2 linked regions of the Prochlorococcus marinus XMU1405 genome follow. The protein of the gene in region 1 binds, or shares a complex with, the protein of each later gene. Links are inferred from orthologs where the notes say so. Each region holds a gene or a part of one and is shown on either strand. Other genes may lie near its edges. The genes, in order: HA148_RS00920 and HA148_RS01545.

Region 1 (10,882 bases):
GGAGTCTCGATATCTTTAAACAATCCTTTTTGATTATGAAATATTTTGGATGTCTTACCATGCATAAGTTCTTTCCCAACTATAACCTTACCTCCAAAAGCTTGGGCCAAAGCTTGATGACCTAAACAAACTCCCAAGGTCGGAATATTTTTAGATAATTTTTTTAGTATTGGAAGACAAATTCCAGATTGATCTGGATTACCTGGACCTGGAGATAAGAGAATTCCAGCAGGATTTAGTTTGATAATTTCTTCTAGAGTAATTTCATCATTTCTTTTAACTATTAATTCTTTAGTTATTTCATGCTCAACTGAAAGTTCTCCTAAATATTGAACAAGGTTATAAGTAAAACTATCGTAATTATCAATAACAAGAAACATAGTTATGTGGATTTAAAATAACAACTTAATTTTAGGAACAAAGATATATACAGCAATAATAACAGAATTAATGGAAGCTAATAATACTGCACCTGCAGAAGTATCTTTTGAAATTTTAGCCAAAAAATTAAATTCTTTTTTCACTATTAAATCAACAATTGATTCAATAGATGTGTTCAATATTTCTAATATTAAAACAGACATTATTGTTGCAATCAAAATAACATAATTACTTAGACTAATTTTGAGTAAAAAACCAATTATTAAACTTGTAACTGCAAAAATTAATTGAATTTTAAAATTTCTTGAAGTTTTAAATACATAACAAATACCACTGAAAGCATACTTAAAACTTATAAATACATTACTAGAAGTTTTGTATGATTCTTTTCTATTTTCTAAATAGTTTATTTTTTTTTCCATTGTTTTTTAATCTAATCGAGTAATTAAATATTCTTGGAAATTTAACATATTTTCTAAATCATGCTCATTATTGTGTTCCCATCCCAAAAGATGTAAAAATCCATGACTAGCTAACCAGATCATCTCTCTATAGATTGAATGTTTATATTCATAAGATTGCTCAAGTGCCATCTCTAATGATATAAATATATCTCCCAACTCTATATGATCTAAATTATTTAGAGATTCATCAGAAATAATTGGAAAAGATAGAACATCAGTTGGACCATTTTTTTGCATCCATTTCTTATTCAAAGAAGCAATTTCTTGATTAGATATTATCTGTAGGCCTAATGAAAAAGATTTTTTTTCAAAAATATAATTTGGCAATTCATAATCCTTTTTTTTTAATATTATATTTATCCAAGATAAAAAAACTCTCTCCCAAAAAATAGATTCAAAAATAAGCTTACTTTTAGTATCTTTTAACTTATTTGAATATTGAGAAAAATCATTACATTGAAAAACCAAATCTAAATTTATTTCAGAAATAATTTGTTCTGTCATACATTCTTATACAGGAATATTGGGCTTACCTATTGTGGCTACAAGTATTAATATCCCAATTAAAACTAAAAAGGTTATTGAAAAATGAGAAATACTTTTTGAACCTTTCCTTACCATATTTCTCATAGCAAGCTTTATAAAGCTTGGAGGAGCAACTTTTTTTTCAATATTTTCGTTTTTATTTTTCATTATTTATTCAATAGATTCGTTAGAAGAAATATTTATGCGTAATAATTCATGAATAAATGGTTCAAGTTCACCATCTAAAACATTATCTAAGTCGTTAGTCTCCTGCATAGTCCTGAGATCTTTTACCATTTGATAGGGATGGAAAACATAATTTCTTATTTGATTGCCCCATGCAGCTTCCACAATATCACCTTTAATATCAGCAACTTCTGCAGCTCGTTGTTCTTTAGCAATCACTAGTAGTTTAGACTTAAGAAGTATCATAGCTTTTTCTTTATTTTGTAATTGAGATCTTTCTTGGGTACATCTTACTGAAATCCCTGAAGGCAAATGAACAATTCTCACCGCTGTTTCTACTTTATTAACATTTTGTCCTCCAGCCCCACCGGATCTACTTGTTGTAATTTCTAAATCTTTTTCAGGTATATCAAGTGAAATATTATCATCTAATTTTGGCATAACCTCAACCCCAGCAAAGCTGGTTTGTCTTTTACCATTAGCATTGAAAGGAGAAATTCTTACTAATCTATGAGTTCCTTTTTCATGTTGTAGATATCCGTATGCATATTTTCCATCAATTTCAAACGTTACACTTTTAATACCCGCTTCTTCGCCTTGAGATAATTCATTAATGACAAGACTCATTTGATTATTATCGGCCCATCTTGAATACATTCTCAATAAGATCTCTACCCAATCCTGCGCATCTGTTCCACCCGCACCTGCATTAATAGAAACTACTGCTCCTTCCTTATCGTATTCACCACATAACAATCTTTCAAATTCCCATTTATCTAAATTCTCTCTTAATTTCTTTAGGCCCTGCTTGGATTCCAAAATCATTTCCTCTTCTGGTTCTAAAGAATAAAGCTCAAGAGAGGCATTAGCATCAGAAATAAAAGTTTTCCATTTATCCAACAATTCGAGTTGAGCCTTAACATCATCAAGGATTAACATTTGTTTTTTCGCTTCTTCTTGATTCTCCCAAAATTCAGGCTGAGCAGAAATTTGCTCTAACTCTCTCCTTTTCGCTTTTAATCTTGGAACGTCAAAGACAATCCTGAGCATTACCCAGGCGCTCTGTTAGTTCCGAAAGATCTTTTTTGAAATCTGTAATATCTATCAAAATAGAATTTAATCGTTATTTATAATCTAACAGGCACTTTTGTTTAATAGTATAAACTAAGTATTATTTTAAAAAAATGTCCAAAGTTGAAATTTATACTTGGCAATATTGCCCATTCTGTATTCGAGCAAAATCTCTACTCAAGAAAAAAAATATAAATTTTACAGAATATAAGATTGATGGCGATGCAGATGCCAGAGCATTGATGACTGAAAGAGCTGATGGTAGGAGAACATTACCACAAATATTCATAGATAACGAGGGTATTGGAGGCTGCGACGATCTCTACACATTAGAAAATGAAAATAAATTAGACGCATTATTAGCCTAGATCTTATGAAATTTCTATTCGTAATAGATCCAATAAAAAATATAAACCCCTTAAAAGATTCATCCGCTGCTTTAATGCAAGCATCATCCAAAAAAAATATTGAAATCTGGAGTTGTACTCCTCAAGACCTTGAAGCTAGAGGTGATGAAGTATGGGCTTCTTCCGTAAAAGTTGGAGTCAATCCGTGGATTTCTTTCAAAGAGAATGATTGTATCCCTCTCGCCGAATTTAATTGCATTTGGATGAGAAAAGATCCCCCTGTTAATGAGGCTTATTTGTATGCAACACATCTTTTAGAAGTTGCCGAAAGAAAAGGAGTAAAAGTAATTAACAAACCTTCATCATTAAGAGCATGGAATGAAAAGTTAGGTGCTTTGAGATACAGCCACTTAATGGCACCTACAATAGTTGCGAGTAAGGTAAAAGATCTTATTAATTTTGCAAATATAAATAATGAAGTAGTTATAAAACCTCTGGGAGGAAAAGGTGGTCAAGGTGTTATAAGGATAAATAAAAATTCTCCAGGAATTAAATCAATCATTGAATTAATCACTTCTCAAGAAGAATTACCCGTTATGATGCAAAAATTTATTCCTGAAGTCATAGATGGTGATAAAAGAATAATTATCGTAAATGGTGAAGCAATTGGATCTATAAATAGGATTCCTCAAGGAGGCGATTTTAGGAGTAACTTAGCGATGGGAGGGAAAGCTCAACCAACAATATTAACAGAAAAAGAAAAAAGTATCTGCTCAGAATTATCTCAACACTTTAAAGATGAAGGTTTATTTTTTGTAGGTATTGATGTAATAAATGGAATGCTGAGCGAGATTAATGTTACCAGTCCAACAGGTTTAAGAGAAATAGAAAATTTATCCAATAAGAATGTTTCAGTGGAAGTAATTGAAAAATTAGTGGAAATTATCTAGGATTTTTAGCGAAAAATATTTGTTTTACTATAGTTTCAAATTTTAATTTAATCTCATCTATTTCTTTATCTAAAACTGAGCCTGAAACTATACCTGAACCGGCAGTAAATTCAATATTTTCTTCAATATATCTTGCACCTCTTATGGCTAAAAGAAATGATGCATTTCCTGATGCATCAACCCAACCCATTGGAGAAGCATAATTTCCTCTAGGAAAAGACTCAAGAGTGTTTATCCAATCCAATGCTGCATTTTTTGGGTATCCACAAACAGCCGGAGATGGATGTAAGTTTTTAAGTAATTCAAAAGGACATAAATTTTCAACTTTTGAGAAAATAAGTGTTTGCAAATGAGAAATATCTCCGAATGAATTTACCTTGATATCACTTTTTTTAAAGTTTTTTATTTTTGAAACTTCTAAACATTTAATCAAATACTCTGTTACATAATTATGTTCCTTTAAGTCTTTAGTACTTTTTAGTAATTTCTTAATATTTGAATTAGTAGAGATAGTTCCAGCGAGAGCCTCCAAAGTTAAATTAGGTTTAGTAAAAGAAAATACTTTTTCTGGAGATGCTCCAAACAAAATATCCTTACTATTTCTTTTCCAAACGTATCTGCATGTATTTGAATGATTCTTTTTTAATCTTTTTAAAATTTCTACTAAATCTAATTTATTTTTAAATTTTATTTTAATCCTATTCGCTAAAACTATCTTTTCGAGAATACCTTTTTCTACTAATTGAATTCCTTTATTTAATACTTTTTTCAAATTTTTATTAGAAGTTTCTAAGGAGTGCAAGAAATCATCAATAATAGGAAAATCAAAACTAGTTTTTAAGCCAGATGATTTTATTAATTCTGGCTCAGAATTAATAACTTGATTTCTAATTGTCCATATTTCTTCAATTAATGTTCTTAATGATGATTTACCTTCAACATGACCATTGATTCTTAACCAGCAATTCTTATCACTTTTAGTAATTAATATTTTTGGCAAGATGGCTTCCAAACAAGGGATATCTGAAGGTAAATTCTTATTATTCAAATTTTCAGAAAAAGAAAATAAATATATTATTTTTGAAAGTGCAGAATTATGTGATTCATTAGTTAAGTTAATTAAATTTTTAAAATTCTCAGAATTAAACTCTTTTGCCACCTCAAATCTTTTTGGACCATCCAAAGTAACATATTTACATTTCTCAAAAGCAATATATGAAATACCATTAGATTCCTCCCAAAATGAAGAAAAAGAATATTTATTTATCAACAATTCATATACTTGTAATAAATCAATAAAAGGAATCTCAACACAAATACTTACTAATCCAGAATTCTCCACTTTCTTATCGAAAGAGGAAAATATATCTTTTAAAAAATCTGTTAAGTTTAAATCATTTTTCATTACTTATTGAAAATAACTAAAAATCATGCAATAAAGTAAAAAATGTAACTCAATTTATAAACTACATTTAATAATGATCGAATTTTATGAGTTAAATAAAAATGGACGAAGATAAAAAAAAATTATGGAAACAAGCGATAAAATGGCCTCTTTATTCTGTTGCCATACTTCCGGTTTTAATAACAGGGGCTTATATACTCAATCAATATGAGAAGGTAAAAATTTATAATTTGATTGCATTTACTTTAGCTGCAATTTTTATATTACTTTGGGAAAACCTAACTAATGATTTATTCGACGCAGAAACAGGAATCGATGAATTTAAATTCCATTCAATTGTAAATCTTATAAAAAATAAAAAAATAATTTCATTTATTGCATATTCATCTTTAGTTATTGGTTTAATAATAATTTCAATTATTTCATTATCAACAAGTATAAACATTTTGATTTTGGTAGCATCTTGCTGCTTCTTAGGATATTTATATCAAGGACCTCCTTTTAGATTTGGCTATCAAGGTTTAGGAGAACCATTATGCTGGCTTGCATTTGGACCTTTTGCCTACTCCGCAGTCTTAATTGCATTAAATCCTTTTAATATTTACTTCGAAGATATTCCCTGGAAAATTTCTTTATTACTTGGATCAGGACCTTCATTAGCAACAACTCTTGTATTATTTTGTTCTCATTTTCATCAAATTTCTGAAGATAAAAAGCATGGGAAAAATTCACCTTTAGTTCGCCTAGGAGCAAAAAAAGGTTCTCAATTTGTGCCTTGTATAATTTTTACAATATATATTTTTCAACTTTTAACTATAATTACTGGATTTATTCCAGTGTTTTGTATCCTTTATTTGATTAGTTTTCCTCAAGCAATAATACTTATAAATTTATTAAGATCTTCATATAAAAAACCTTCTGCAATAAAAAATTCCAAATTCGTCGCAATAAAATTTCAAACTCTTAATGGAGTTGGCTTAATCACAGGATTAATCTTTAATTATTTGATTAATAAATGAACTTAATATTTAAAAAAAAATCTTATAGCTTTAAGTTATCCACAAAAGTAGAAAATTCTAAAACGACTTATCTTACAAAACTTGGTTGGATAATTAAATTAACAAGTAATGATAAAAAAATTGGGTTTGGAGAAGTTTCACCACTTCTAGAAGAAGACTTAAAAAAATGTGCAAAACAACTAAATATGATCCCTGAGAATGTAGAAGTATTAAATTTATCTGAGCAAATAAATATTTTTCACCCATGCATTCAATCTGCAATAAATTCTGCATTAGCTGAGATAAATGGAAAAATAATTTTTAAAGAAAACTATGCCTTTGATGAAATTGATAAAACAGCCATACTTTTAAAGTCTAAAAATGTAATTTCAGAGCTAAATGAAATTAAAAAAAAACAATCTAATATTGGAAAATCATTAACCATAAAATGGAAAGTAGCATTAAGAGATAACCATGAGGAAGAAGCAAATTTAGAAGAAATTTTAAGCCAAATAGGTAATAATATTTATTTGAGAATAGATGCTAATGGTTCTTGGGAGAGAAAGATAGCCAATAGATGGGCTGATATTTTGAAAGATAATAAAAATATAGATTGGATAGAACAACCTCTCTGTGTTGACGATATTGAAGGAATGAAAAAACTTAACAAAAAAATTCCAATAGCCTTAGATGAATCACTTTTAAAATTTCCAACTTTGATTGATGAGTGGAAGGGTTGGCAAATTCGAAGGCCCTCTCAAGAAAATAATCCAGTTAAGCTTTTAAGAGAATTAGAACATAAAAAAGCTTTAATATCTATAAGTACATCATTTGAAACTGGAATAGGTAAGAGATGGCTTTATCATTTATCGTCTTTACAATTACAAGGACCAACTCCAAAAGTTCCTGGTTTAGCAATGAATAAATTCCCTAATTCGTTTCTATTTTTAAATGACTCAAAAAAAATATGGGATCAATTATGAAAAATAAAATTTATACTATTGAAGTTGAAAATAACGAACCTCAATCTGTAGAGAAAATTATTGAAAAAATTAGAGAGAATAAAATTATTTATGTAAAAAGCAAATTTTATGAAGACAAATATGTATTAGATGCAATTACTGAAAATGGACCGGCAATTATCTTAAACAGTAGTGGGAGTTCTGGAACACCAAGACAATGTTTTCACCATTTAGATAATCTTAAATTATCTGCAGCTGCATCGGGTCAATGGCTAATAGAGCAAGGATTTGAATTGCAAAACTGCTTAATTTTAAATACTTTACCCCTGAACCATATAAGTGGATTAATGTCAATTTTTAGAAGTCAAACTTGGGGATGTGATTGTATTAATATTTCTCCAAATTTTATAAAAAACACTCGAAAACTTTTACTTTTTACAATTAAATCTAAAAAAAACAAAAAACACTTGATTACGTCATTAGTACCTACGCAATTACAAAGACTTTTAGCACAAAAAGATGGAATTAGTTGGCTAAAAATTTTTGATCTAATTTGGGTCGGTGGAGCTTCAATTTCAGACGAAACTGCAGGACAATGTATACAAGAAAAAATAAAATTAGCTCCTTGTTACGGCTCAACTGAGACTTCGGCAATGGTTACGAGTTTAAAACCAAAAGAATTCTTAATGGGTTTTAAAAATGTTGGAGAAATACTACCTGATACAAAAATAAGAATTAACGAACAAGGATTAATCGAAATTAAATCAGCCAGAATTGGAATCGAAATAATAGACTCTTCAAAAACGAAAAATTTCAAAAATAAAAATGGGTGGTGGTGCACCGGTGATTTAGGTGAAATTAATCAAATCAATAATTCTTTATATTTAAACTTTCTTGGAAGAAGTGATAACGCATTTAATTCAGGAGGAGAAATCGTTTTTCCAAAAGTAATTGAATCTAGATTAAATGATTTCATTATGAAAGAAAATATCCCAATTAATAAATTCAATATTTCAAAAGTATCTAACAAATTATGGGGAAATAAAATTGAAGTAATTGTTGAATTTAGAGAACTTACAAATAATAAAAATATTGAAATTTATTTAAATTTATTAAAAAAATTTTCTCAAAGTTGGCCTAAACATGAAAAGCCTGAAAAGTGGATTGTTAAAAGCAAAAATACCATTACAGAAAAAATAAACTATAAATTTAAAAAATAATAATTAGCATTCTTTTAAATTTATACTCACATTTGAAGCCTCTATCCATCTTTCTAACTGATCGGGAAGTTCAATTTTATTTCTTGAATCAACATCTAAAGAACAATGTATAATTTTCCCTTCGGCTACTTTATTTCCGTTTTTTATAAAAAAGCTATTTACTTGGAACAAATAAGTATTAATTTTATGAGGGGCAATTTTTACTTTTAAGAAATCTCCAATTTTTATAGGAGCAAGAAAATTTGCTTCACAATTAACTATGGGAAAAATAATTTGACTTTTACGTGTAGAAAAATCTGGAAAAATATCTTGATAAGGGATCCCATAAATTTCAATACTTTCTTCCCAAGCTTCGTGCGACCATTTTAATAAGTTATGAAAATGAATTACACCTGCAGAATCACAATCACCAAATCTTACCTTCTTCTGCAATATTAACCAATCAGCGGGTTTCATTTAAAGAAATTATCTATCAACAGATCCCATAATGACATCTATTGAACCAAGGATTGCCATAATATCAGCGATTTTGGCACCTTTAAGAATATGAGGCAATATTTGCAGATTATTTAAATCAGCTGCTCTGATTTTAAATCTCCATGGGGTAACTTCATTATTTCCTTGAATAAATACACCTATTTCTCCTTTGCCGGACTCTAATCTTGTATATAATTCTCCGTTAGGAATTTTAAAAGTTGGAGCAACTTTCTTAGCTACATATTGATAGTCAATACCGAATATTTCACTTTTCTTATCTTCAGTCGCCATTCTTTGAGCTTCTAAATTTTCTGTTGGACCTCCTGGAATCATTTTGCAGGCTTGGCGAATGATGCTTAGTGATTGTCTCATCTCTTCAACTCTTACTCGATATCTCGCATAACAATCTCCTTCTTTTTCAGAAGCAATCTGCCAATCAAAATCGTCATAACATTCATAACTATCGACTTTCCTTAAATCCCAGGAAACCCCAGAAGCTCTTAGCATTGGCCCAGACAAAGACCAATTAATTGCCTGGTCTCTTTGTATTGTTCCAAGACCTTCAATTCTTTTTCTAAAAATTGGATTATTTGTTATTAATTTTTCGTATTCATCTATCTTAGGACCGAACCAATCGCAAAAGTCTATACATTTTTCTAACCATCCATATGGTAGATCACATGCTACTCCACCTATTCTAAAGAAATTATTATTTATTAGTCTTTGTCCAGTAGCAGCTTCCCAGAGATCATAGATCATCTCTCTTTCTCTAAAAATATAGAAAAATGGAGTTTGAGCACCTACATCTGCTAAAAAGGGACCAAGCCATAAAAGATGATTAGCAATACGATTTAGTTCGAGCATGAGAACTCTGATGTAACTAGCTCTTTTGGGAACTGGAATATTAGCTAATCTCTCAGGAGCATTTACTACAATAGCTTCATAAAACATTCCTGCGGCATAATCCATTCTGCTTACATAAGGGACATACATTACATTTGTCCTATTTTCAGCTATCTTTTCCATTCCTCTATGTAAATATCCAATTACCGGCTCACAATCAATGACATTCTCACCATCAAGAGTTACAACTAACCTTAAAACCCCATGCATTGAGGGATGGTGAGGGCCAAAATTGACCACCATTGGTTCTGTTCTAGTCTCTAGCTGAGCCATTCAAAATTTAACTTCTAAACAAATCTTAGTCGAAAGTTATGCAAAATGACCTATCTGATTCATCTTTTTTCAATCATAAATCAGTTATGACAGATGAGATTATGGCCTCATTAGAGCATTACCCACTGATACATAACAATCGACTTAAGGGAATAGACGCAACTTTAGGCGGAGGCGGGCACTCTTATCAATTATTGAGAAAATATTCTGATTTACATATAATTGGACTTGATCAAGATCCATTCGCGAGAAAATCAGCATCAAAAAAACTTGATGAGTTTAAAAATAGGATTGATATAAGGGCTTCAAATTTTGCGGATTTTGTACCAAAAGAAAAAGTTTCTTTTGTGATTGCAGATCTTGGAGTAAATAGTAACCAAATTGATGACCCTAAAAGAGGATTTAGTTTCCAAAAAGATGGTCCACTTGATATGCGCATGAATCCTTTTCTTGATGTTGATGCAGAAAAATTAGTTGAGGCTTTAAATGAAAAAGATCTAGCTAATCTAATATATAAATACGGAGAGGAGAGATTATCAAGAAAGATTGCTAGGAAAATAAAATTGGATTTGAAGGAAAATGGGAAATATTCTGGAACAAAAGAGTTAGCTTATTCTATTGCAGGCTGCTTCCCACCAAAACAAAGACATAAAAAAATACATCCAGCAACAAGAACATTTCAAGCACTAAGAATTGCTGTTAATAAAGAAATTGAAGTAT
Region 2 (16,744 bases), 120 kb from region 1 along the record:
CTAAATATAAACAAATGTTATTTGAACAAACTGACGAGAACGAAGAGATCTCCACAGCTTCAGCTGAAACAGTATAACTTCACTTATTTATTTTGTGCACGCATATTAGAATTTAAGCCTCATTATTCTTATACAAGTATTTTTAATTAACAATAATTGATTTGTAACGATAATCTAATTTAGGATATTTAGTAATTCCAAAATAATTTGTAAATGAGTGATTTCATTTTCACTTCAGAATCTGTAACTGAAGGTCATCCTGACAAAATATGTGATCAAATTAGTGACGCTGTTTTAGACGCTTTATTGACAGAAGATCCAGAAAGCAGAGTTGCATGTGAAACTGTTGTAAATACGGGTCTTTGTTTACTTACTGGAGAAATAACTTCAAAAGCAAAAATCGATTATATAAAACTTGTTAGAAATGTAATTAAAGAAATTGGATATGAGGGCTATAGAGCAGGTGGTTTTGACGCAAATAGTTGTGCAGTTTTAGTAGCACTTGACGAGCAATCACCAGATATTTCTCAAGGAGTAAACGAAGCAGATGATATTAACGATGATTTGGAAGATAATACAGGTGCTGGCGACCAAGGCATAATGTTCGGCTATGCATGCGATGAGACGCCTGAATTAATGCCCTTACCGATTAGCTTGGCTCATAGATTAGCCATTCAACTTTCTAAGGTAAGGCACGAAAACGTACTTAATTATCTACTCCCTGATGGTAAAACTCAAGTAAGTATTGATTATAAAAATGGAGTACCACTATCGATTAATACCATTTTAATTTCAACTCAACATAATCCTGAGATAGATGGTATTACAAATGAAGAAGAAATTCGTCAAAGAATAAAAGAAGATTTATGGAAGAATGTTGTAATTCCTGCTACTGAAGATTTAGAAATCAAACCAAACATTCATACAACAAGATTTCTAGTAAATCCCACGGGCAAATTTGTCGTAGGGGGGCCTCAAGGTGATGCCGGACTTACTGGAAGAAAAATTATAGTAGATACATATGGCGGTTACGCAAGACACGGAGGAGGGGCATTTTCGGGTAAAGATCCCACAAAAGTGGATAGATCAGCTGCTTATGCAGCACGTTATGTAGCTAAAAGTATAGTTAAGGCAAAATTAGCAAAAAAGGCAGAAGTACAATTAAGTTATGCAATTGGAGTTGCAAAACCGATCTCCATTCTTGTTGAAACTTTTGATACTGGCGTTATTTCACAAGCTAATTTGACTGAGCTCATTAATAAGAACTTTGATTTAAGGCCAGCAGCAATTATAAAAGAATTTGATCTAAGAAATCTACCTCAAAAAATGGGTGGTACATTTTTCAGAAAGACTGCATCCTATGGACATTTTGGCAGAAGAGATCTAGATCTCCCTTGGGAAAAGGTAGAAGAAAAAGCAGCCCAATTAGCGGAGGCTTCCAAAGTATTTTTATAAAAATATTTATTCTATGCCTGATAATTTTTATGGGGGATTAGATTTTGGAACTAGTGGCGCAAGAATATCTATAATAAATTTTCATAAAGAATTGATATATTCAAATTCAGTTCCTTATTTATGTAGCTTTAAAAATCCAAATTCTTGGACTAATTCTTGTGAAAAACTCTTAGGGTGTTTACCTATTGAGGTAAGAAGTAACCTTCAAAAATTGGCTATATCTGGCACATCAGGAACCTTAACGGCATCAAATTTACGAGGAGAGCCAATAGGAGAAGCAATATCTTATGACCAAGCATGTAATGAAAATAAGATCCTTCTTGAATCATTAACTTCTGGAGAAGATCATCTGCGAACTCCATACAGTAGTCTTGCTAAAGCATTAAAACTAATAGATAAATATGGGACAAATATACTTTTACGACATCAATCTGATTGGATCACTGGTTGGTTTTTAAAAGATTGGACTTATGGAGAAGAAGGTAATAATCTAAAACTTGGTTGGGATCTAAAAAAAGAATCATGGCCAAAAAGCTATCTCAATACTTCATGGGGGAAATGCCTGCCTCAAATAATAAAAAGTGGGAAAATTATTGGACAAGTGAATTTTGATTTAGCAGAGAGATTTAACTTGAATAAGAATTTAATATTAATCTCAGGCACTACTGACTCTAATGCAAGTGTGATAGCTGCAGGTTTAGGCAAAGAAGATGGTCTTACGGTTTTAGGAACAACTATTGTAGTTAAGAAAATTATTGATAATCCTATAAAAAAACAAGGAATTACAAACCATAGAGTAAACGGCAATTGGATATGTGGAGGAGCATCAAACGCAGGCTGTGGTATATTGTCTCAGTTTTTCTCTGATTTAGAAATAAAAGAACTCAGTCGACAAATAAATCCATCAAAAAACACTTCTTTAAATCTTTTACCTCTTAATAGTAAAGGAGAAAGATTTCCTGTTAATGATTCTAATTTAAAGCCGATACTTTGTCCAAGGCCAGTAAGCGACTCACTTTATTTACATGCATTATTCGAGGGTCTAGCTAAGATCGAATTGAAAGGATGGGAAAAGCTAGGCGAACTAACAGGTTCACTTCCAAAAAAAATTATTACTATTGGTGGAGGCTCAAAAAACCCTCAGTGGAGAAAAATAAGAGAAAATATTATCAATATACCAATAGTTTCATGTAAAAAAACTACTTCATTTGGGACAGCCTTGTTAGCGATGAACTCAAAATAAAAGTTTTTTTTAGATATTTGATGAAGATATAAAATTTTTAATTAAAAGGGTTTCACAAACTACACATCTTAATTTAGAGTATATAGGTTAGAGCCGGGATAGCTCAGTTGGTAGAGCAGGCGACTGAAAATCGCCGTGTCCCCAGTTCAAATCTGGGTCCTGGCACCTTTAAAACCCCTTCTATGAAGGGGTTTTATATTTTCTAAAAAAGTAGAAACTTACTTTTTATTTTGTTTCTAGAATTTAAGATTTGTTAGTTTTCTACTCTGCAGACTTGACCAATAACACCCAAAATCAATTCATCTCCATTTGGATCTTGCCAATCAGCTAAATCATTAAAATTACTATTTACTTCATCTATAGAGACATCAACGTCTCTAAATGATTTTTCAAAACAATTTATATCCATTGTATAAAGTATATCCTTAGTAATTTCACTTTTTGTTTTGGGAATATATTTACTCAATACTCTCACAGAACCATCCTCATTCCTTTTAATACTTTGCCTGTCCCACAACTGTTCGCCATATTCACTTTTAGGGACTCCAACCCATTCATGAGGCAAAGCATTTGCTTGTTTTATAAAAAAACAAATGGGAACGATTATTGACAGAACTAAACCAATGCTATTTCTAATAAATATTGAACTAACTTTATTCTTAGAATCAACCATGAATACTTGTTAAATACAAAAATCTTTTATCTAGAGTAGATATAAGATTAAAAATTTGTAAAAATTTTTATTGATTAGTATTTCTATTATAGATAGAATCAAATATTAAATTCAAAACTTACTTCCCATAAGTTAATTATAAAGATAATGAATAAAATACAAAAATTTCTCTCAGTAGTTTTTTTTATAGCAATATTCGTTGTATTGATTTACTTAATCCAAAATTATGGGATTGAACCTCTTAGAAACAAAATAGAAAGTATGGGAATTTGGGCGCCTTTTGGAATATTCATACTTAGAGGAGTAAGTATTATTTTGCCCGCTCTTCCAAGTTCAGCTTATTCTCTGCTAGCTGGTTCATTATTAGGATTTCAAAAAGGTTATATGACAATAATCTTTTCTGATATTGTTTTTTGCCAAGCTGCTTTCTTTATTGCAAGAAATTATGGTCGGGTTCCTGTACGTAATTTAGTAGGCCCAAAAGCAATGAAAAAGATAGAAAGTTTTAATCAAAACCAGCTAGAAGAAAATTTCTTTCTCATGACAGGTCTTCTAATGACTGGCCTTTTTGATTTTCTAAGCTACGCAATTGGTATTGGAGGAACTCGATGGAAAATATTTACTCCTGCATTATTAATAAGTCTTCTAATCAGTGACTCTATACTTGTCGCAGTAGGAGCTGGAGTTAGTCAGGGAGCAGGATTACTTCTTGGGATTGCTCTATTGGGAATGTTTGCTTTAGCGACTATTTCAGGATTGGCAAAAAATAAAATGCCTAAATAACAAAACAGTTGATAACTCTGTAATCAAAGAAGAGAGATATGACATTTTCGCAAACAATAACTATATAAATAATGATTCATGCAAGAATAGAAATCGATTAATTTTTAAGTTATTAGATGACTCCATTTAGACCAACTTCATATGATCGCCCTGGAGAACAAATATCAACTACTCCTTCTGGATTAAAAGTAACTTCTGCAAAGAGATTAATGGTGGATTCAATGGTAAGAATGATACAAAAAGCAGAAAATCATTCCGTAGAAGAAAAACTTGACGAAGAATCTAACAATAATTAATCAATTCATTGATAAAAGTATAGGAGAGTGGAAATCTATAAGAAGTACTCACACTTTAGCTTTTCAGGAATTTGAAAACTCAACTAGTAAAATATATATAAAACATATCAACAAAAAAAATAAAAAAGTCGTTGCAATTTTTAAAAATTATAAATTTAGTTTAAACCTAGAGAGCATAGCCATTTCTATAAACTGGCAAGCTATTAGTGATTGGGACAATAATGATATCCGTGAGGGAGATGAAAATATTCTGATTTTTTTACCCAAAGATGAAAATTCAGGAATTGTTTTAAGAAATAAAGGTTATACAGAATCCTTTATTTCATCATCTAATTATTTTGTTGATGAACAAAATAATTTACACATTAAAACTATTTATAAATCAACAGTTTCCGAAGAAAGAATTTCCTTTTTATCCACTCATGTAAGATCCAGATTTTCTACTATTAAAAATCTTGAAAATAACTCAGTTATACAGACGTCCCATACTTCAGAGATAAGAAATTTAGCTAGTTTAAAAGATTAATTATCCTTTCAAATTGAAACTCTGTTTCAGATATTAATTTAGGAAGAAAGCCTTTGTTTCCACGCATACTATTAACTGTTGAATGCAAATCAGAGATAGTTGCATCTCGCATTAATTCAAAAACCCTTCTTGCATTTCTTAAAGGTACCCCAAGAGCAAGATAAGTATTTTTAAGATCCTTCAAACAACTTTTTTCTAAAACTGATTCGTCATTAGAAATTAAAAGATAAGCAACAATTCTTAGGATTATTTCTCCATCTCTTAAACAAACGGACATCTTGTTAGTTGTATTTAAAGATATTTTTGAATTAAGTGAATCTTGATTTTCGCAAATCATTGCTGTTACAGCGTCTGCTGCGATTGCATGTGAATTGTTGGTTATTGAGGTTATTGCATCTAATCTTGAGTTTGCAGTATTAATAAATTCTTTTATATTGCTTAAATCATTTAATTTCTTATCGGCTGACAATAGTTGATTATTCTTTGAAACTGACATTCCTGTAGTAAAAATTAAAGACCGATCTTAAGAATAATACAAAGCTAGTAAAAACAATACAATTTCAAACTTAACGCAACGCTTCTTAATTAATAACTTCATTCCAAAGTGATAGTTGAAATAATTCAAATAAAAAATTTTTTTCCGCTAATATGAAACTACATTTTTAATAAAGTTTTGGATCAACAGGATTTAAAATTATCAAAGAAACTTATTTCCTCATATAAAAAGAGATTGGAAAAAGAAATTCTAGACAGAAGTATGAAATTAAAGATGCCTCAAAATAAATTTGAAGAAATAATTAATAACAATAATGAGCTTATCAATTTAAAAAAAACTTTAGAAGATCTAGAAACGGAATCTGAATCTAATAGTAAAGTCTGATTTTTGAAAAACCCTTCCAAAAGTGCCTCAAACCAACAATTTCCTTTTTAAGTCCCTAAACAATCAACAACTTCAAGCAGTAAAACATGTTTATGGACCATTATTAGTTGTAGCTGGTGCAGGCAGCGGAAAAACTAAGGCTCTTACTCACAGAATTGCAAACCTTATTGAGGGTAACTCTATAGATCCCTATAACATTCTCGCAGTCACTTTCACTAACAAAGCTGCCAAAGAAATGAAAGCAAGATTAGAGGTTCTTCTAGCCCAAGAATTAGCTTTTAATCAATTTGGCCAGCCTTGGACAACTCTCAAAGAAATTGATCAAAATCAATTAAGAACAAATGTCCACCAAGAGAAGCTTCAGAACCTTTGGATTGGTACTTTCCATTCTTTATTTTCAAGACTTCTGAGATACGATATTGAAAAATATACTGATCCAGAAGGCCTAAAATGGACAAGGCAATTTTCAATTTACGATGAAACAGATTCTCAAACGTTAGTAAAAGAAATTATTAGTCAAGATATGAATCTTGACCCAAAAAGATATGATCCCAAAAAGATTAAAAGATTAATAAGTAATGCTAAAAATCAATGCTTAACTTCTAATGATCTTTTAGAAAAAGCAGATAATAATTTTGATAAAACAGTTGCAGAAGCCTACAAGAGATATAGAATTTCGCTCTCAAAAAATAATTCTTTAGACTTTGATGATCTTCTACTTTTGCCTGTTTTCTTATTGAGGCAAAATGATATAGTCAGAGATTACTGGCACAAAAGATTTAAACATATTTTAGTTGACGAATATCAAGATACAAATAGAACACAATATGAACTTATAAAATTAATTACGGCTGGGAATACTGAACCAAAAAAATTCTTGAATTGGGAAGATCGATCAATTTTTGTAGTTGGGGATGCTGATCAAAGTATTTATAGTTTCAGAGCAGCTGACTTCAGAATTTTAATTGGTTTTCAAGAAGATTTCAAAACTTCAATCAAAGACGATACAAAATCATCTTTAATTAAATTAGAAGAAAATTATAGGTCATCTGCCAATATCCTTGATGCTGCAAATTCACTAATTGAAAACAACTCTGAAAGAATTGACAAAGTTTTAAAGGCTACTAAAGAAAAAGGGGAACTTTTAACGTTACTCAGCTGTGATGATGAAATTTCGGAGGCAGAAGCAATTACCAATAAAATAAAATCAATCAATAACTATAATCAAAACCCAATTTGGAGAAATTTTGCAATTTTATATCGAACCAGAGCTCAGTCGAGAGTATTAGAAGAATCTCTTGTAAGGTGGCGCATTCCTTATACAATTTTTGGAGGATTACGTTTTTATGATAGAAGAGAAATTAAAGATGCCATAGCATATTTGAAAGTTCTGGTTAATTCTTCAGATAACGTTAGTCTTTTACGAATCATAAATGTTCCTAGAAGAGGGATTGGTAAGACTACTATTCAAAAACTTAATGAACTATCTAATAGGTTAAATATCCCATTATGGGAGGTTCTTAATGATAAGCAAAGTCTTGAAGAAACATTAGGCCGATCATCAAAAGGAATTAATAAATTTACTGAAGTTATGAATGATCTACTGTGTTACCTAGAAAATTCAGGTCCCGCTCAATTACTACAACTTATATTAGAAAAAAGTGGTTATTTAAGTGACTTACTCTCTAGTGGGACTGAAGAATCTGAAGATAGAAGAAATAACTTACAAGAACTAATTAATGCAGCTACTCAATATGAAGAAGAAACAGAAAGTGGAGATGTAGAGGGATTTCTTTCTACAGCAGCCTTAACAACTGATAATGATACGAAGAAAAATAATCCTAACTCTGTAACTCTCATGACTCTGCATAATAGTAAAGGTTTAGAATTTCAAAATGTTTTTATCACTGGGCTAGAACAAGGTCTCTTCCCTAGCCATAGATCAATAGATACTCCCTCACTTCTTGAAGAGGAAAGAAGATTATGCTACGTAGGTATTACCAGAGCTAAAGAAAGAGTTTTCTTAAGTCATGCCAGAGAAAGAAGATTATGGGGTGGAATACGTGAAGCAACAATTCCTTCAATATTTCTTTCGGAAATACCTGAAGATCTAATGGATGGCGAATTACCACAAACTGGTGGTGCTTCAATTAGAAGAGATTTGCATCTTGATCGTTTAACAAGAGTTGATCGAAACAATCCAAATGAATTTGTTAACAAACCAATAAATGCAGTAAGAAAATTATATTCAGGGCCAAGTAAAGGGAAAAGCTGGATAGTTGGAGATAAGCTAATTCACTCAAAATTTGGTAAAGGTGAAATTATACATATTTTTGGGAGTGGGGAAAAAATATCTCTAGCCGTAAAATTTGGTGATAAAGGAAGTAAAATTCTAGATCCCAGATTAGCTCCAATTCGTTATGTAATTTAAAACTCATGAACGATATCTCTGATTACATCCAAGGGGAATTAATCAAAACTCCATTTAATCTATATAACCTTATTACTAAATACATAGAATCTAATAACAATACTAAAGTGGCTTTTGTTGGCGGTTATTTGAGAGATTTGTTAATTAGTAAATTCCACAAAAAATCGTTTTCTAAACCTTTAGATATTGATCTTGTTATTGAAGGATCCTCTATTTCTCTTGCAAAATTTATAAAAAAAAATATTGTAAATGTAGATTTATGTTTAATCAAGGAATTTAATTTATACAATACTGTAGAAATAAATATTAATGACTATAAAATTGATATTGCTTCTGCAAGAAAAGAAATTTATTCTGCTCCAGGCTTAAATCCCACAGTAAATAAAAGTACTATTGAGGAGGATCTTAAGAGGAGAGATTTCACTATAAATTCAATAGCCTTCGAGGTCTCAAGAAGGGAAATCTATGATCTTTTTGGAGGAATTTCTGATATAAAAAGTAAAAGATTGAACTTACTTCACAGTAATAGTATTTCAGATGATCCAAGTAGATTAATTAGATGTGCAAAATATGCTTCAAGGTTAGATTTCAATATTTCAAATAATTCCCTCAAACAATCTCAAGAAACAGTTAGACAATGGCCATGGAAAAGTGCAGAAACTCATCAGAAAATGATTTTCCCTCCCGCACTAGGCATACGAATAAGGATGGAACTAGCTGAAATATACAAACACGATAATTTGACTAATGTGATTTCGATAATTCATAAATGGAAAATTATCTCAATCTTAAATGAAAATATTAAAGTCGATAAAAGATTTTTAAGAGGACTAAATTGGATTAAGAAGTTAAAGGGAAATCATATGCTTTACTTATTAAAAGATTCAGAAGATTTAGAAAAAGCATGTCAAAGATTTTTGATAAATAATAGTGAGATAAAAATATTAGAAGATTATATTAATCTCAAAAAGATATTAAATACAAACCAAAAAAATTTCAATCATTTTTCTCCATCAAGTTGGACAGAATTTATTGAGGACAGAAACCTTAATGATGAGACAGTCAAATTATTAATTTGTGATGGAGGACCATACTGGCGTAATTTATTTAAGTGGTTATTTATTTACAAATTCATAAAATCAAAAAAAGATGGAGAAACATTAAAAAAAGAAGGATGGAACCCAGGGAAGGAGATGGGAAAGGAAATCAAAAGATTAAGATATTTGGAAATTGACAAATTAAATAGAAATTAATTACATTTTTACAACCTCTCCAACCTTGTACCATTTATCCTTTAGAACATTTTCATATTTGCGATTGCAACTAATCAACAAGGGACCACATGTTTGAGGATCTAATAGTAATGATATTCTCTCGTCAAAAGTCTCTTGACCTAATGAATTTTGGTTTAAAAAATTAATTATTCTTTTCTGCTTATTTACTTGATAAATTTTGTCAAAAATTTCTTTATTAGATTCAAAGAAAGTACTTTTAACGTCTTTTCTTATTAAATCAAATACTCCAGGATAAGCTTTAAATGAAAATAAATCTAATAAAACTTTTAGTGGCTCAAGATTATTGCTTTGTCTATATAAATTAGATGATTCAACCATTTCTTTAAGATGTCCAATAAATCCATATCCAGTAATGTCAGTTGCAGCATTGACTAATGATTCTTTAAATTGATCTTGAAAAAGATAAATTTCATCAATCAAATATTGCTGACTCTTTACTAAATTATTAATTACTTCAGAAGAACTACCTAGCATATTAATATTTTGCATTTGACCGGCAAAGTAAATCCCAACACCAAGAGGTCTAGACATCATGAGAATATCTCCAATATTCATTCCAGATTTAAGCCATGGTTTTGCTCCATTTTTTAAAATACCTTGAACTGTTAAAGAAATATCCATTCCTAATGAATAAGGTTTATTTACTAAACTTCTTGCCTCGAAAGTATGGCCTCCAAGTAATTCGCCTCCATGATCCTCAACTGTTGATTTAATACCTTGAAGTGATTGAGAAAAGAGGTAACTCTGAAATTCCCTTTCAACTTTTGGTAATGAAATTAAAGCCTGCGCGGATGAAAGTTTTGCTCCGCATGCCCACAAATCTGAGCAAGCATGCAAAGTAGTAATTTTTGCATTAAGCCAAGGATCACTTACCAAAGCAGGAAATCCATCTACACTTTGCAAGATAATATCTTGACCATTTTGATATATTTCAACTGAATCTTCAGGTGATGAGGCAAAAGAATTTAAATTAGAATTTATTAATGATTTATTCAAAACTAACTGAGGGATTTTAGCTGCACATCCTCTGCAATCATTCAATGAAATATTTTTTTCACTACTCTTCATCATTAGCCTTTTTGATCTGAACTTTTTAATAAATTTGAGATCAATTTTATGCTTTAAAATCCAAAAAATAAAAGAAGGGCCGAAAACAAAATTGCCATAAATAGCAAAAGCCTTTGGATGATGGCTTGGAAATATATTTACTATTTGCAATCCGATCTTTTGAGGAAACCACTTTTTTAATGATCTACCTTCTGTATCTTTTTTTAGATTTTGTACTAATGTATTTACAACTTTTACTGCAAAAACTCCCGATGCTGGTCTTTTTGTTGAACCTACAACTGCACAATCACCGACAGCAAAGATTCCAGAAAAACTTTTTATCTGTAAATTCTGATTTGTAATTATTCTGCCATAAGAATCCGAATCTAATAATTTTTTTTGTGCCCATAACGGAGATGTATTTCCAGTACATAAAAGAATCTTGCCATAATCAAAATTAAGTTTTTCAACTAATTCAATATTGGAATTCCGTAAACTTTTTAGAATTGTATTATTAATTTTTCTTGAATCACATAATAGTTTTAAAGGTCTATCTCCCCATCTTTTTCGCAAAGCATATGATACTTCAATTGCAGCAAGGCCACTCCCAACAATTACAAATGGAAGTTCATTAAATGAATCAAAAATGTCCTCTTTTAGTATTAAGTCATAAGCCCTTAAAAAAGGTTTAATTGAAAAAGCATTTCGATTTTTAACTAGTGATTCAAATTCTTTTGGAATTATTGTTTGACTTCCATGATTAAGCACCAACTTTGAATAATTAATTGAAGGTCTATTACTTAAAACAATTTTCTTTAAATTGAAATCAATATCCTTTACTTCTTCTTCTATAAAAGAGACTTTTGCATTTTTTGCTAAAGATTTTATATCAATTAAACTCTCTTCTAGAGTGATTGATTTTGAAATCACCGATGGGAACATCGCCGAATAAACCAAATGAGAATCTCTAGATATAATTGAAACAGGAATTTCTGGCATTAATTTCGGAAACATTAACCATTTCTTCAATAAAGAAACATTTGAATGTCCTCCTCCAATTAGTACCAGATGATTAAAAGTCATTTACATCACTATGAATAAAGAACATTTATTGCCAATTAAAAAATCAAGATTAGGAGTGATTGGTGGAAGTGGATTTTATTCAATGGATCAAATAGAGTACTCAAGAGAACTTGAAATCAATACTCCCTATGGTAAACCTTCTGATTCAATAAAAGTATATAATCTTGGAAACCTAGAGATAGCATTTATTCCTAGACATGGCAGAACACATAGTTTAAATCCTTCTGAAATTCCTTACAAAGCTAATATTTGGGCTCTAAGATCAATAGGAGTAAGATGGATTATTGCTCCATCAGCAGTTGGTTCATTACAAGAACAGATAAGGCCACTTGATATAGTGGTTCCAGATCAATTTATAGACCGGACCAAAAATAGACCTGCAACCTTCTTTAACGAAGGAGCTGTTGCTCACGTAACTATGGGAGATCCCTTTTGCACAAATTTATCACGTATATTAAGTGAAATCGGAGAAAAAAATATTCCTGGCGGTAGACAATTACATAGAGGGGGTACCTATCTGGCAATGGAAGGTCCCGCTTTCTCAACTAGAGCAGAATCTAATTTATATAGGAGTTGGGGATGTTCAATAATTGGAATGACGAACCACACAGAAGCAAGATTAGCTAAAGAAGCTGAAATAGCTTACTCCTCCTTATCTATGGTTACTGATTATGATTGCTGGCATCAAACTCATCAAGAAGTTTCTGTAGAGATGGTTTTGGATAATCTTAGATCAAATACTGAAGTGGCTAATAAAATAATATTTGAAGTAGCTAAATTAATTGAAAAAGAAAGACCAAAAAGTAAGTCTCATTTTTCATTAAAAGATGGATTGATAACCCAAAAAGAAAATATCCCAAGCTCCACAAAAGATAAACTAAGGATATTTACTGATTCTTATTAAGCTTATTTGATATTAGTGATTATCAGGACAAGGTAAGGATTTGTTAGCCTCCACCTCCAACTCCTTGGTATGAACCATAGAAGAATATTCCTAAAACGAATATAACTGCTATTCCACCTGCTGTAGCGACAAGCCATAGAGGAAGAGTTCCTTCAGTCCATCTTCTTTCCCATGCAACTGCTGGTCTACCGTCGGGAAGTCTATCTGGAATTCTTCCATCTGGTCCTTTTAATTTACTCATGATTTTAATTTAATTGAAAAAGTAACTGGAAAATAATATTCCCAATACAAAAACTGATAATAAACCTAAATAAAGGCTTGTACGATTAAGTTCAACTGGAACTTTGTTAGGATTTTCGTTTACTTGCATGATAGTTAAATTTATCGGGCTACGAACTGCATAGCAGCAATAGAACCTAAAAAGAATACTGATGGAATAGCAAGAGCATGAACCGCTAGCCAACGGACAGTAAATATAGGATAAACGCGGACTTCCGCAGCCTGCATTGGAGCTTGAGAATTAGTCATTGTTATTTTGTTCTTAAATCTAGTTGAGATTTAGCTTCATATCTTTGAGTTACAACAGGTGCTTTAGATTCAGATGATTGGAAATAACTATCTGGACGAGGAGTTCCGAAAGCATCGTAGGCTAAGCCTGTATATACAAATAAGAAGCCTGCTATAAAGATAGCTGGTAATGTTACTGCATGAATAATCCAGTATCTAATACTGGTGATTATTTCAAAGAATGGGCGTTCACCCGTTGAACCTGCGGCCATAATCACAAATGTTTACCATATGATCTTACAGGGTAAAATCATAACTTCGCGAAGAAATTAACAGGTTGGTTACAGACAGTTGCTAAATCTTTCAAAAATTAATTTTTTTTTTATTATTAACTCAAGTTATTTAAGATTAGCTATTCCATTTAAGGATATAACCACGCTCGCCAAGTACAAATCCCTTTTGACTATCTAAAGCCTCCTTATCAAGAAAAACTATTTTAATGTAATTTGTGGGTAATTCAGAAGCAATGGGGTCTTTAATCCAAGTTTTACCTTGATCTTTACTTACTATTAAGGTTCCATTACCTCCACCAGCCCAAATATCACCATTTGGATCCCATCCCATGTCTAGATAATTGTATCCATTAAGAATTGGTATGATAGGCTTTGACCAATTTTCTAGATCATTAGTATCTTCATTAAATCTAATTTCTGCTCCTCTAGAAAGCATCCATAAACTTCCTTCTGGATTAAAACCAATGCTTTGAACTCTTTTGCTACTAGCTCTTTGATGAGCTATCCATGAATCACTATCTTTTTCCAAAGTAGAAAAGAAATTACCTAGACTACTTACACTGACATAATCTCCCTTATTAGTTCTTCTTAAATCTCTTACACCACCAGAACCAGATGCATCTACAACTTTTGCATTCCATGATTCACCACCATCTGAGGTTTCGTAGATAGCACCTGCAGTGGTAGCCAATTCTGCAACATCATTATCGACAGTTGTTATTAGAAATGGTTGGCCTGGTAATTTGTTACCTAGAGATAAACGTGTCCAATTCTTTCCTGCATCAAGTGTATGCATAACTAATGAAGGCTGACCTATTAACCATCCCTCTTCACCTTTAAAATCAATATCTAGGAGACGAAAGTTCTCTTCACTTGGTAAATCTAAATTTCTTTTTTCCCAATTTTCTCCTCCATCATTAGATTCCATAATAAGCCTGTTAGAGCCTACTAAAAATCCATTTCTATCATCTATAAAATCAACATCTAATGCATTAGCCTGGTCTTCAAACTTAATTGTTTTCCAAGGGCTGCTATCACTCATCTTTACTCCTGTAGATGAACAACTGCTCAATACAAAACAAAGAAGAACTGATAAAAGAAGATTGGGAATACTAGTAAAAATTTTTTTCATCTGTATATATTAATGCAAAGAGTACAAAGAAAGGAATATAGCAGCAGCAAAAGCCAGGCCTCCAAAAATCAATATGTTTTTTTGTCCAGGAGGTAAACTATTAAAACCAAACCCATAAACTAAATTTTCTTCAAAACCACTAGGTTTAGATTTGGGACCTATATCCTTGTAAAAATTTTTACCTGCTCGACAAACAGGGCAAGCGAAAGTATTCCCATCCAAATCTGAAAAAGGAGTATTTTTAGGTATGTTTAATTTTTTATTTCCTTCAGACGGATCATAAATGTATCCACAGCTTCTACATTCGAATCTATTTTGTTCTAAATTAAAGACAGGTTGTTCAACTTTTACTCCTGAGATATTTTCAGAAGGTTTTATCTTCTCAAGGTCTTCAACTATTTTGTTTTCCTCAGAGGCTGGTTGAATGTTTTCACTCACGGTTTATTATTGTTCTTTAAGAACTTTAAAAGATTTTGCTTCATTAAGCGACTTTTATTCAAAATTAATTTTTTAAGATGTTTGTATTAACTGGCTATGAATATTTTTTAGGTTTCCTTCTAATTGCCGCAGCAGTTCCAATTCTAGCTCTAATTACTAACCTCATCGTTGCCCCAAAAGGTAGAACAGGGGAAAGAAAGCTTACATACGAATCAGGAATGGAGCCTATAGGGGGAGCATGGATTCAATTTAATATTCGTTATTACATGTTTGCCTTAGTTTTCGTTATATTTGATGTTGAGACAGTATTCCTTTATCCTTGGGCTGTTGCTTTCAATAGATTAGGATTATTAGCCTTTATTGAGGCTTTAATTTTCATCGCAATACTTGTTATCGCTTTAGCATACGCATGGAGAAAAGGTGCTTTAGAATGGAGCTAAAAAAGTGAATCCACAATTATCCCCAAAAGCAATAAGAGAAATTCGAGAAGGAACTTGCAATCCTCTTGGTGCACCCCAAGTTACTACAGATTTAAGCGAAAATATTATATTAACAAGTTTAGACGATCTTCATAATTGGGCTAGATTAAGCAGTTTGTGGCCTCTCTTATACGGTACAGCTTGTTGTTTTATAGAATTTGCTGCCTTAATCGGATCTAGATTTGATTTTGATAGATTTGGTTTAGTACCTAGAAGCTCGCCAAGGCAAGCAGATCTGCTAATAGTTGCAGGAACAGTAACGATGAAGATGGCTCCAGCACTAGTAAGACTTTATGAACAAATGCCTGAACCTAAATATGTGATTGCGATGGGTGCCTGTACAATTACAGGAGGAATGTTCAGCGCTGATTCAACCACTGCTGTAAGAGGAGTTGATAAATTGATACCAGTAGATTTATACCTTCCTGGATGTCCACCAAGACCAGAAGCAATCTTTGATGCTGTTATTAAATTAAGAAAAAAAGTTGGTAATGAATCAATTTCAGAGAGGACAAAAACAGAACAAAATCACAGATATATGACATCTGATCACAAAATGAATCTTGTTTTCTCTGAAAATACTGGGGAATACCTCAACAAAACCTCAGCCAACGTTATTCCTTCCTCTAAAAAAGAAAAAATAACTGAATTGCCTGAAAATACCGAAAAAGCTGAAATTATTACCGAAGATTAATGGAAAAAGAAGATTTAGCCAAATCCTCAGATAATTCAATAGAAAAAGAAGGGGTTATAAGTCAATATTTATCTCAAGAAGGAATTCCAAATCAATCTTTATCTGATGATCACATAGGAATTGAAAACATTTCTGTGGAACCTAACAAATTATATGAAGCAGTTTCAGCTTTAAAAAATTACGGATTCAACTATCTCCAATGTCAAGGAGGATACGATGAGGGGCCTGGTAAAAATCTTGTAAGTTTCTACCATTTTATAACTGTTAATGATTTACAAAAAATCGAAAAAATTAATGAAGTCAGATTAAAAGTTTTCTTAAAAAGAGATTCTGATTTATCAATCCCTAGTTTATATAACATTTTTAAAGGAAGTGATTGGCAAGAAAGAGAAACTTTTGATATGTATGGAATAAATTTTATTGATCATCCAAATCCTAAAAGACTATTAATGCCTGAAGATTGGAGAGGATGGCCATTACGAAAAGATTATATTCAGCCAGATTTCTATGAACTTCAAGATGCGTATTAGTTTAATTTTTTTAATTTGCGGTATAAAAACATAACTGCTCTTGCGAGTCTCCTTT

What was found.
Region 2: the proteins of HA148_RS00920 (region 1) and HA148_RS01545 are in contact, whole or in part, in a cryo-EM structure (PDB 6ZJN), measured with the Thermus thermophilus proteins. The link is inferred for Prochlorococcus marinus XMU1405 from one-to-one orthologs. Residues at the interface, in WP_223903221.1 of Thermus thermophilus: Met26, Thr27, Asn29, Gly31, Pro32, His34; in WP_096411116.1 of Thermus thermophilus: Glu45, Ser46, Asn48, Pro50, Ala51, Gly52, Glu53.

What each region holds. Positions count from the first base shown.
Region 1 is NZ_JAAORF010000001.1:168,277-179,158, reverse strand. Bases 8,069-10,882 are described here. They hold HA148_RS00920 (NAD(P)H-quinone oxidoreductase subunit H), read right to left. Parts: upstream 10,163-10,882; coding sequence 8,975-10,162; downstream 8,069-8,974. Other genes in these bases: rsmH (16S rRNA (cytosine(1402)-N(4))-methyltransferase RsmH), read left to right, coding at 10,201-10,882; HA148_RS00925 (acyl-CoA thioesterase), read right to left, coding at 8,513-8,965; HA148_RS00930 (AMP-binding protein), read left to right, coding at 8,069-8,509. Outside these bases: HA148_RS00980 (anthranilate synthase component II), read right to left, coding at 1-380; HA148_RS00975 (diacylglycerol kinase family protein), read right to left, coding at 393-803; rRNA maturation RNase YbeY, read right to left, coding at 810-1,349; HA148_RS00965 (DUF3285 domain-containing protein), read right to left, coding at 1,356-1,538; grxC (glutaredoxin 3), read left to right, coding at 2,741-2,995; gshB (glutathione synthase), read left to right, coding at 3,001-3,924; HA148_RS00945 (chorismate-binding protein), read right to left, coding at 3,917-5,329; menA (2-carboxy-1,4-naphthoquinone phytyltransferase), read left to right, coding at 5,431-6,348; HA148_RS00935 (o-succinylbenzoate synthase), read left to right, coding at 6,345-7,310; more of HA148_RS00930, read left to right, coding at 7,307-8,068.
Region 2 is NZ_JAAORF010000001.1:283,700-300,443, reverse strand. What follows is about bases 13,837-16,744. They hold HA148_RS01545 (NAD(P)H-quinone oxidoreductase subunit 3), read left to right. Parts: upstream 13,837-15,063; coding sequence 15,064-15,426; downstream 15,427-16,744. Other genes in these bases: HA148_RS01530 (gluconeogenesis factor YvcK family protein), read right to left, coding at 16,686-16,744; HA148_RS01535 (NAD(P)H-quinone oxidoreductase subunit J), read left to right, coding at 16,159-16,689; HA148_RS01540 (NADH dehydrogenase subunit K), read left to right, coding at 15,431-16,159; HA148_RS01550 (rubredoxin), read right to left, coding at 14,558-14,986; HA148_RS01555 (photosynthesis system II assembly factor Ycf48), read right to left, coding at 13,837-14,548. Also shown: HA148_RS01645 (30S ribosomal protein S1), read left to right, coding at 1-77; metK (methionine adenosyltransferase), read left to right, coding at 214-1,455; HA148_RS01635 (FGGY-family carbohydrate kinase), read left to right, coding at 1,469-2,698; HA148_RS01625 (hypothetical protein), read right to left, coding at 2,952-3,371; HA148_RS01620 (TVP38/TMEM64 family protein), read left to right, coding at 3,519-4,154; HA148_RS01615 (hypothetical protein), read left to right, coding at 4,271-4,450; HA148_RS01610 (phycobiliprotein lyase), read left to right, coding at 4,425-4,976; HA148_RS01605 (R-phycoerythrin subunit beta), read right to left, coding at 4,960-5,472; HA148_RS01595 (UvrD-helicase domain-containing protein), read left to right, coding at 5,879-8,287; HA148_RS01590 (CCA tRNA nucleotidyltransferase), read left to right, coding at 8,293-9,540; selenide, water dikinase SelD, read right to left, coding at 9,541-11,712; mtnP (S-methyl-5'-thioadenosine phosphorylase), read left to right, coding at 11,723-12,616; HA148_RS01575 (photosystem II reaction center protein J), read right to left, coding at 12,660-12,857; HA148_RS01570 (photosystem II reaction center protein L), read right to left, coding at 12,867-12,986; psbF (cytochrome b559 subunit beta), read right to left, coding at 12,998-13,144; psbE (cytochrome b559 subunit alpha), read right to left, coding at 13,147-13,395; and 2 more genes. UniProt on the Escherichia coli protein: NDH-1 shuttles electrons from NADH, via FMN and iron-sulfur (Fe-S) centers, to quinones in the respiratory chain. The immediate electron acceptor for the enzyme in this species is believed to be ubiquinone.